Regions from separate parts of the Shewanella sp. SM68 genome, predicted to be linked through region 1. Evidence: riboswitches for the same ligand, from Rfam matches in the RefSeq annotation. Region 1 holds a riboswitch; the other holds the start of a gene.

Evidence for each region. A riboswitch is a leader RNA that binds a small molecule or an ion and turns the genes downstream of it on or off. The one in region 1 is predicted to bind lysine.
Region 2: it holds a riboswitch for lysine, as region 1 does, so the genes downstream of both, lysC (lysine-sensitive aspartokinase 3) here and L5M40_RS13785 (Na+/H+ antiporter NhaC family protein) in region 1, are expected to answer to the same signal.

The regions. Positions count from the first base shown of each region.
Region 1 covers NZ_JAKKRU010000008.1:52,483-56,837, forward strand. The annotation lists gene L5M40_RS13780 (M3 family metallopeptidase) at 1-244, shown strand, start outside; gene L5M40_RS13785 (Na+/H+ antiporter NhaC family protein) at 389-1,957, opposite strand; lysine riboswitch at 2,037-2,233, opposite strand; gene L5M40_RS13790 (electron transfer flavoprotein subunit alpha/FixB family protein) at 2,329-3,255, opposite strand; gene L5M40_RS13795 (electron transfer flavoprotein subunit beta/FixA family protein) at 3,255-4,004, opposite strand; gene L5M40_RS13800 (H-NS family nucleoid-associated regulatory protein) at 4,315-4,355, shown strand, end outside.
Region 2 covers NZ_JAKKRU010000002.1:414,359-418,713, forward strand. The annotation lists gene L5M40_RS04920 (succinylglutamate desuccinylase/aspartoacylase family protein) at 1-571, opposite strand, end outside; gene lysC (lysine-sensitive aspartokinase 3) at 573-1,928, opposite strand; lysine riboswitch at 2,079-2,253, opposite strand; gene L5M40_RS04930 (DUF3293 domain-containing protein) at 2,354-2,788, opposite strand; gene arcA (two-component system response regulator ArcA) at 3,377-4,093, shown strand; gene L5M40_RS04940 (S9 family peptidase) at 4,183-4,355, opposite strand, start outside.

The DNA of each region.
Region 1 (4,355 bases):
CTTCCCCGGCGGTTACTCGGCAAGTTATTACGCTTATATGTGGAGTGAGATTTTAGCGGCGGATGCGTTTGCCTATGTACAAACCCAAGGCGGGCTCAATCGTGAAATCGGCATGAAGTACCGCAAAACGATCCGTGAAGTGGGTAATAGCATAGCGCCAATGGACGCCTACAAAAACTTCCGCGGACAAGAGCCAACCACGGAAGGCTTACTTAAACGCCGCGGTCTAGATCAAGCACGCTAAGCTAAGAGTTGATAGCCTTGATGCTATAGACTAGAGATAAAAACAAACTCAGCCTTAACCAAAAAAATCAGCCAGCATAATGCTGGCTGATTTATTTTGACTTATTTGTCGTGAACGTTTGCAGTGAAAGGTTTCAATTAACGTCTAGCTAATTGTGCCTTTAGATTTGATTTTAAGTACGATAATACTGATCACAAATGCCACACTACAAGCCACTAAACCCGCGACAACAGACTCGGTAAATCCAAGTGCCACATAACCCACTAAGCTAATAAACGCCGCAATAAGTGCATAAGGTAGCTGAGTCACCACATGGTCAATGTGGTGGCAACTGGCGCCCGTAGACGACAAGATAGTCGTGTCGGAAATTGGTGAACAGTGATCGCCAAATACAGCCCCCGCCAGCACAGAGGCAAGCATAGGCAACATCATGCCTGTGTGACTTCCCATAGCCATATCAGCAGCAATCGGCAACATGATCCCGAACGTACCCCAGCTAGTACCGGTTGAGAACGCAGTAATACCTGCTAGCACAAACATTAAGGCGGGTAAAAACGCGAACGGAATATTTCCTGTTGCTAAACTCGCCATAAACTTACCGGTTTCGAGTTGACCAATCACCCCTGCGATTGTCCAAGCAAATAACAGGATGTAAATCGCCGGCAGCATAGAGCGAGCGCCCTGCACTATACCTTTGACTATCATCAATTTCTCAACGCCTTGCACTAAATTCAATATCAGCGAAACCGCTAGACCAATTAATGCACCAAAGAAAAGTGATGAACTGACATCGGTTTTCTCAAAAGCAGAAATAATATTAAATTCAATCCCTTCCGCCGCGAGTACTTGAGCGCCACTGTTAATCATAAAATAGAGGGTTGCAAATACCAACACGGTAATCGGCAGAAATAGACCTAAAATCTTACCGGTTTCGGCTTCAGGTAAATCCGCGTTCGCCCCAGGCGGTAATCCTTTAGACTCATCGTATAAATTACCACGTTGGGCATTGAGCTCATGCTCACGCATTGGCCCAACATCTAATCCCATAAAGACAACAAAAAGTAATAATAACAAGGAGAAGATTGCGTAAAAGTTCATTGGAATCATTTGAATAAAAATACTCAAATGACCCGTATCAGCAAAACCATGGGCAGTTAATATCCCGCCAATGAGTGCGATAATATAAGCACCCCAGCTCGAAACTGGAGAAATAACGCACACAGGCGCCGCAGTAGAATCTAATAAATAAGCTAACTTAGCGCGGGAAACATAATAACGATCAGTAACAGGTCGAGCGACCGAACCAACAACTAAACTATTGAAATAATCATCAATAAAAACTACGCAACCTAAAAACATGGTCAATAGTTTAGCGTCACGTTTATTACGTATATGTAAACGAGCCCAATCGGCAAAAGCCCGCGCGCTGCCACTTACGGTAATTAACGCTGTGATCATTCCCAGTACAATTAAGAAACCGAGAATATATAAGTTCCACGAATTTAGACCTTTATCAGTCCAAAAAAGCCCTTTAACGCCATTAAATACAAACTCACCCGTTGCTAAAGGTGAAAATTGATTGAGCAATAAAGCACCAATTAAAATACCTAACCCCAAAGAAAGCAGTACACGGCGAGTCAAGATCGCCAACACGATAGCCACCGCAGGCGGCAACAAGGAAAGTGCCGAATCGGCATAATTCATAACAGTCATTGATTATTATCTTCGTTAAATACGAATGGAGGGCGACTGAACTGGTGGGAAAAGGCAATAGATACCCAAGGTCACCTGTCCTATCAGTAGCGCTCCATAGTAACTATTCCCAATATCCATATCGGAAAATACTATGGCAGTGCTGCACCTATTAGGTACAACCCCAGCAGTTGATCGTGATAAATCGAACCACTTCGGCACCAAATCCTTTCGCAATCGATCAACGGAATCACCCTACTGATCACTACTAATATTTGGCGCGCCTCTACTTCTAAGAACGCCCTTGCACGGGCGTGAGGCACATAAAAACATAAGCGGCTTAGCAGATGCTACCGCAAAGCCACTTAATGTGACCTAGATCACAGATAAAATCAACTGAGACTTGTAATCAGCTCAGGAACCGCCTCAAACAGATCTGCAACGAGTCCATAATCGGCAACTTGAAAAATCGGCGCTTCAGGATCTTTGTTGATTGCAACGATGACTTTAGCGTCTTTCATGCCGGCTAAATGTTGAATCGCGCCAGAAATACCGACGGCAATATACAAGTTTGGCGCAACGATTTTACCGGTTTGACCCACTTGTAAATCGTTAGGCACAAAACCTGCGTCAACTGCAGCGCGTGATGCGCCAACGGCTGCACCGAGCTTGTCAGCAAGTTGCTCTAACATACCGAAGTTTTCACCACTGCCCATGCCTCGGCCGCCAGATACGATAATGCCAGCATTGCCTAACTCTGGACGGGCAGAAACTGTCAGCGATTGAGAAACAAACTGAGTTCTCGCTTCAAACACTTTATCAAGTGTCGTCACAGCCGCACTGTTACCTTCTGGCGCAGCGTCAAACGCACTGGCGCGCACTGTTATCACTTTAATGGCATCATGGCTTTGCACTGTCGCTAAGGCGTTACCCGCATACACAGGGCGCACAAAGGTATCGGCATTGACGACGGTAATAACTTCTGAGATTTGCGCGACATCTAATAATGCTGCAACGCGCGGAAGCGTATCCTTACCTAAACTTGAAGCCGAGGCCAGAATGTGACCATAGTTTGGCGCTAAGTCCACCAGCAATTTGGCAAAATTTTCCGCTAAATGCGCTTCATACACGCTGGCATCAGCAACGAGTACTTGGCTAACACCTTGTAGTGCCTGCGCCGCTTGGACAACCGCGCCACATTGGTGACCCGCAACTAAGACATGTACTTCATCGCCTATGGCACGGGCGGCGGTAACAATTTTTGCCGTATCGAGTTTCAGTGCAGCATTATCATGTTCAGCTAATACTAAAATGGCCATTAGATCACCTTCGCTTCATTTTTTAACTTTTCAACTAGCTCAGCTACCGACTCTACCATGATGCCCGCTTTACGTTCAGCTGGCGGAGTGACCTTCACAATCGTTTGGTGACTCTTTAACGTCACGCCTAAGTCTGCCACAGTAAATACTTCTAATGGCTTACGCTTGGCTTTCATTATGTTAGGTAGTGAAGCGTAACGGGGTTCGTTCAAACGTAGATCAGCGGTCACGACAGCAGGTAAAGGCAGCTTGAGAGTTTGCATGCCGCCGTCAATTTCACGGGTGACTTGTAATGTATTCGCTTCTAATTTGATTTCTGAAGCAAAGGTCGCCTGTGGCATATCCATTAACGCGGCAAACATTTGGCCAGTTTGGTTATTATCACCATCGATGGATTGCTTACCAAAAATCACCAGCTCTGCTTGTTCTTTGTCTTGTACCGCTTTGAGCAATTTGGCGATAGACACTGGCACGAGCTCTTCTTCAGTATCGATATGAATTGCACGATCTGCGCCTAATGCAAGCGCGGTACGCAGTTGTTCTTGCACGGCTTTATTACCAATACTGACAACAACCACTTCAGTAGCGCTACCCGCTTCTTTTAAACGAACCGCTTCTTCTACTGCGATTTCACAAAAAGGGTTCAACGCCATTTTTAGGTTTGCAGTGTCAACACTTGTATTGTCAGCTTTGACCCTGACCTTCACATTGGCATCAACAACGCGCTTAACGGGCACCAATACTTTCATAGGGTTTCCTTCCTACACTTTCATGTACATGGACAAAACATTGGTTAATACCAATGCAGGATAGAGCAACTTTACGTCCTGTTAACGTTAACGTCAACCAAAGTCAAACGCCTGTTTGTATTTTTTAATCCGCTGCAACGGCCACTTTTTTGGACACTTATTTGAGGGAATAAGAAAAGTTCAAAAAATAAATAATATTTAATTTCCTTAAAACGCATAATTTTATTTGATTCGAGCTATATTAGTTTCTATCATTTAGGTGTTGTTCACCATTATCCTGTATTAAAAATAGAGTGGGACGAAAATAGATATGAGCGAATTTTTAGAGATATTAACTCACGGCCGTCGTTT
Region 2 (4,355 bases), on a different contig from region 1:
CTAAGTCATATTCCGGACAATACAAATGTTTACAGGATTTAGGACCCGTGTGCAGATCGAGCACTATATCCGCACCGTGGGCCATAATCTGCAGATTAACCGCGAGTCTATGGCCAGTAGTAATGCCCCATTCATGCCGCAATTTTTGCTGACAGGCTTCAATCAAAGTACTGCGATAGGCTTGGATCAGCTCGCTATCACTCAGCTTGGCATGTTCGCTATACCAAATCGGCAAATCGATAGCATGATTCAAATACTCACGATTCCAATTCGCGCCTGTAATAGGGTCAAATCGGCCAAGGGTAAACTCACCACTTTTTTGGTTGATCCCGAGTGGATTGGCCAATGGCACTAAAGTGATTTCGCCGCGGATGTCACAGTGTTCAAGCTGCTTCATCAACTGATAAATCACCGCATTACCTTGTACTTCAGCACCGTGGACATTGGCCTGAATATACACTTTGGGGCCAGTCGCCTTATCGTCACTCGGTTTGAAATGGTAGATAGGCAAAGTAAGTGCTTGCCCTGCGGCAAGCTCCCCGATTTGCAGAGACGATGTTGTCGGCAACATACTAAACGCCTTCGAACAGATTTTGATGCAGCGATTTAACCACTTGCGCCGCTTCCGATTCTGCCACTAACACACACAGATTATGTGGGCTGGCACCTTGGCAAATCATCCGCACATTGTGTGGTTCTAACACTTCAAATACACGGCGACAAATACCCGGCGTCGTCGCGATGCGATTACCGATAATCGCCACTAAGGCCAATCCATCTTCAACTCGCACACGACAATGCTGTGATAATTCTTGTAGCAATGCCTCACTCAACAGACCTTGACCACTCGAATCTGAACCAGTTTTATCGAGGGTTAGAGACACATTCACTTCTGATGTGGTAATCAAATCCACACTGATCTTATGTCGCGCTAATGTCGCAAAGGTTTCCGCTAAAAAGCCCTGCGCATGCAACATTTGCAAGCTGTGAAGATTTAATAGGGTTTGATCGCGGCGCAAAGCCACAGCGCGGAATACGGGCGCATCTTCCACTTGATGACGGATCCAAGTCCCGCCCTTTTCAGGCTCTTTACTTGAACCCACAAACACTTGAATTTGCTGACGAACGGCAGGAAGAATAGTCGCTGGATGCAATACCTTGGCACCAAAGGTCGCCATCTCGGCAGCCTCATTGAAACTGATCTCGGCAATCGGAAAGGCATTGGGCGCCAAACGAGGATCCGTTGTATAAATTCCCGCGACATCGGTCCAAATCTCTACCGCTGAGGCGCGTAACGCTTCAGCTAACAGTGCAGCAGAATAGTCACTACCGCCGCGACCTAACGTGGTCGTTTGACCGGCTTCATCGGCACCGATAAAGCCTTGCGTGACAATCACTTGTTCCGCTAACAGTGGCTGTAGATAATCACGAGCTAGAGTCGCAATCTGCTCGACCTGAGGTTCGGCGCGGCCAAAGTGGCTGTCAGTACGTAACACTCGGCGCACATCGAAGGCACTTGAGTTAACACCTTTCTCGCGGATCACCGCCGAAAACAACGCCGAAGAACATTGCTCACCGAGGGACAACAACTCATCCATAGTCGCTTTGCTGCGTTGTGATGCGAGCGCTTCACTCAATACTGACATACGACTCAATAATTTATCTAATGCGGCGGCCACATCGTTAGGACGACCGAGCTTATCTAAAATCGCATATTGAATTTGGGCAATTTGTTTTAATCGCTGTAATCGGCCATCGTCGTTGATCGATTCTTGGGTCAATTCCACTAACAGATTAGTCACGCCGCTCGAAGCGCTGACCACGACTAAACGGCAATGAGGATTAGCTAACACTATGTCGGCACAGCGATTCATAGCGTTATAGTCGGCAACTGAGGTGCCACCAAATTTTGCGACAACGAGGGACATTAGCGCACCTCCGTGAAACACGTAGGGCAAAAAATAAATGCAGATTGAATAAAATATTGATTAACTAACATGATCACACTCCGAACTGACTTCGTTCGAAGAGCCTGGTGCTCAATGATAACGCACCCCAAAAGAAGGGAAACAGCAATCGTCACCAGAAGCTCTCCACCAATTACAGGTGACAATCGTCAGGATTCAGCCTGAGCGACCGACATAAACATGCAGCAACCATATCTATGCCTCGGCGTTAATCTCCCTCATCAGTCATCGCTGGAGTTTGTGCTCCTCTGACCGACTACCTAGTTAACGCTCCTCTTCTGTTCCTTTCATAGGAAAGGGACGAAAAAAGTAGCAATAAACCCCTAATGAAGTCAATGCTAATTTCATAACAAATGAACAATTTAAATAAAATCTTTTGAAAACAACTAAGTGTTCAAATCGGGTAGCTCGTATACCAGCTGCACATAATCTCTAAATTTGCCTAAACACACTTCATCATGTCCATCCAAGGTGCAAGGCACTAAGCTCACATCCCCTTGTTCGACAACATAAATCGCATATTGATTAAATTTCTTACCCAATTGCAATGCCATAGTTCGATCGATAAACACGGCCCAACTTTTTTCCATGTGGGATAAATCCGGTGCAGCGCCCACTAAAGCACGATAAGGGCTACCGAGTAATTCAATTTCACGAAGAAGTTGGCGATCGAGTAAACGGTTTTGGCTAGGAGAGAGAAGCTTTGAAGCGGGATTATGAGCGGTAATAACAGCAAAGGAAAAATCACAGGATAATGCTTGAGTCAGCAGAAACAACGGCGCTTGGTAACATTGCCACAAATTTTGAGTCGTATTGTCCATTGGTAGTCTAGTCGAAAAATGAACCCAAGCTAGTGTAGCAGAGTGATTGTAAAATCCAAAGAGGCGTGAACTGGCTCACAGGAATAAGAAATACATTAGTTATACTAATCAATAGCTAAAGTAAATATCATGGTAAAAACCCCTGCTCACCTAAAATTTGTTAACATTTCATTTGTTAACAAATGACTAAAACGAGTACAATGTACGTACTGGTGAGTTGAAACAGATTGAGCAAGATGCTTATCGTTCAATACAGTTTGTTACATATATCGCTTAAAGTAACGTGAACTGACCGGGCATCTGTTTAAAATCTGTTCTACATTTGATTTGTCTTTTAAACATTTAAAAAAAACAATAGTTAAGGAACTTATTCTAACTATTGCTTATCGAAGTTGGTACTGATTACGTTTTCTCGTATTACACTTAAACGTGCACTTAATCTACATCCAGATATAGATGTCACCGTAAAGATTTTCCTTTTGAGCACAAAGCAGTTCAAGGAAGTATCAACGCTTTTATGAATATAAGAGCCCGAAGTAAGTTGCTCTTATTGGTTAGTATAAACTGATTAAAATTTAGGTAAATAATATGCAAAATCCGCACATTCTGATCGTTGAAGATGAAGCCGTTACCCGTAACACGCTGAGAAGTATTTTCGAGGCAGAAGGGTATGTGGTAACTGAGGCCAATGATGGCGCAGAAATGCATAAGGCTATGCAGGAAAACAAAATTAACTTGGTCGTTATGGACATTAACTTGCCAGGTAAGAATGGTCTATTGTTAGCACGTGAACTACGTGAAATCAACAACATCGGTCTTATCTTCCTGACAGGTCGTGACAACGAAGTCGACAAAATTCTTGGACTTGAAATTGGCGCGGACGATTATATTACCAAGCCGTTCAACCCACGTGAATTAACGATTCGTGCTCGTAACCTTCTGACTCGTGTCAACAGCGCTGGCGCTGAAGTCGAAGAAAAGAGCTCAGTAGAATACTACCGCTTCAATGATTGGAGCTTAGAGATCAACAGCCGTTCATTAGTGAGCCCACAGGGTGAATCTTACAAACTGCCACGTAGCGAGTTCCGCGCTATGCTGCACTTTGTTGAAAACCCAGGCAAAATTTTGACTCGTGCCGATCTACTGATGAAAATGACTGGCCGTGAACTTAAGCCACACGATCGTACTGTAGACGTGACTATCCGTCGTATCCGTAAGCATTTCGAAAGCTTGCCAGATACGCCAGAAATCATCGCAACTATTCACGGTGAAGGCTATCGTTTTTGCGGTAACTTAGAAGGCTAATCGCCCGCTAAGCGACATCCGCATTAATTGGTTTGATAAGAATCGATTCACAAAAAACCAGATCCTAGGATCTGGTTTTTTTATGCCTGCTATTTGGCGTTTTTCAACTGCCTATCGAGGAAATCTACCAGTGAGCGATATAAGTGATTACGCACTTTCTCGCCACGCATCGAATGTTTAGATCCTGGATAATCGATCATCTGGAACAACTTGCCTTCATCCTGCAACGCCTTATAAACCCGAGTGCTGTTTTCAAACAAGA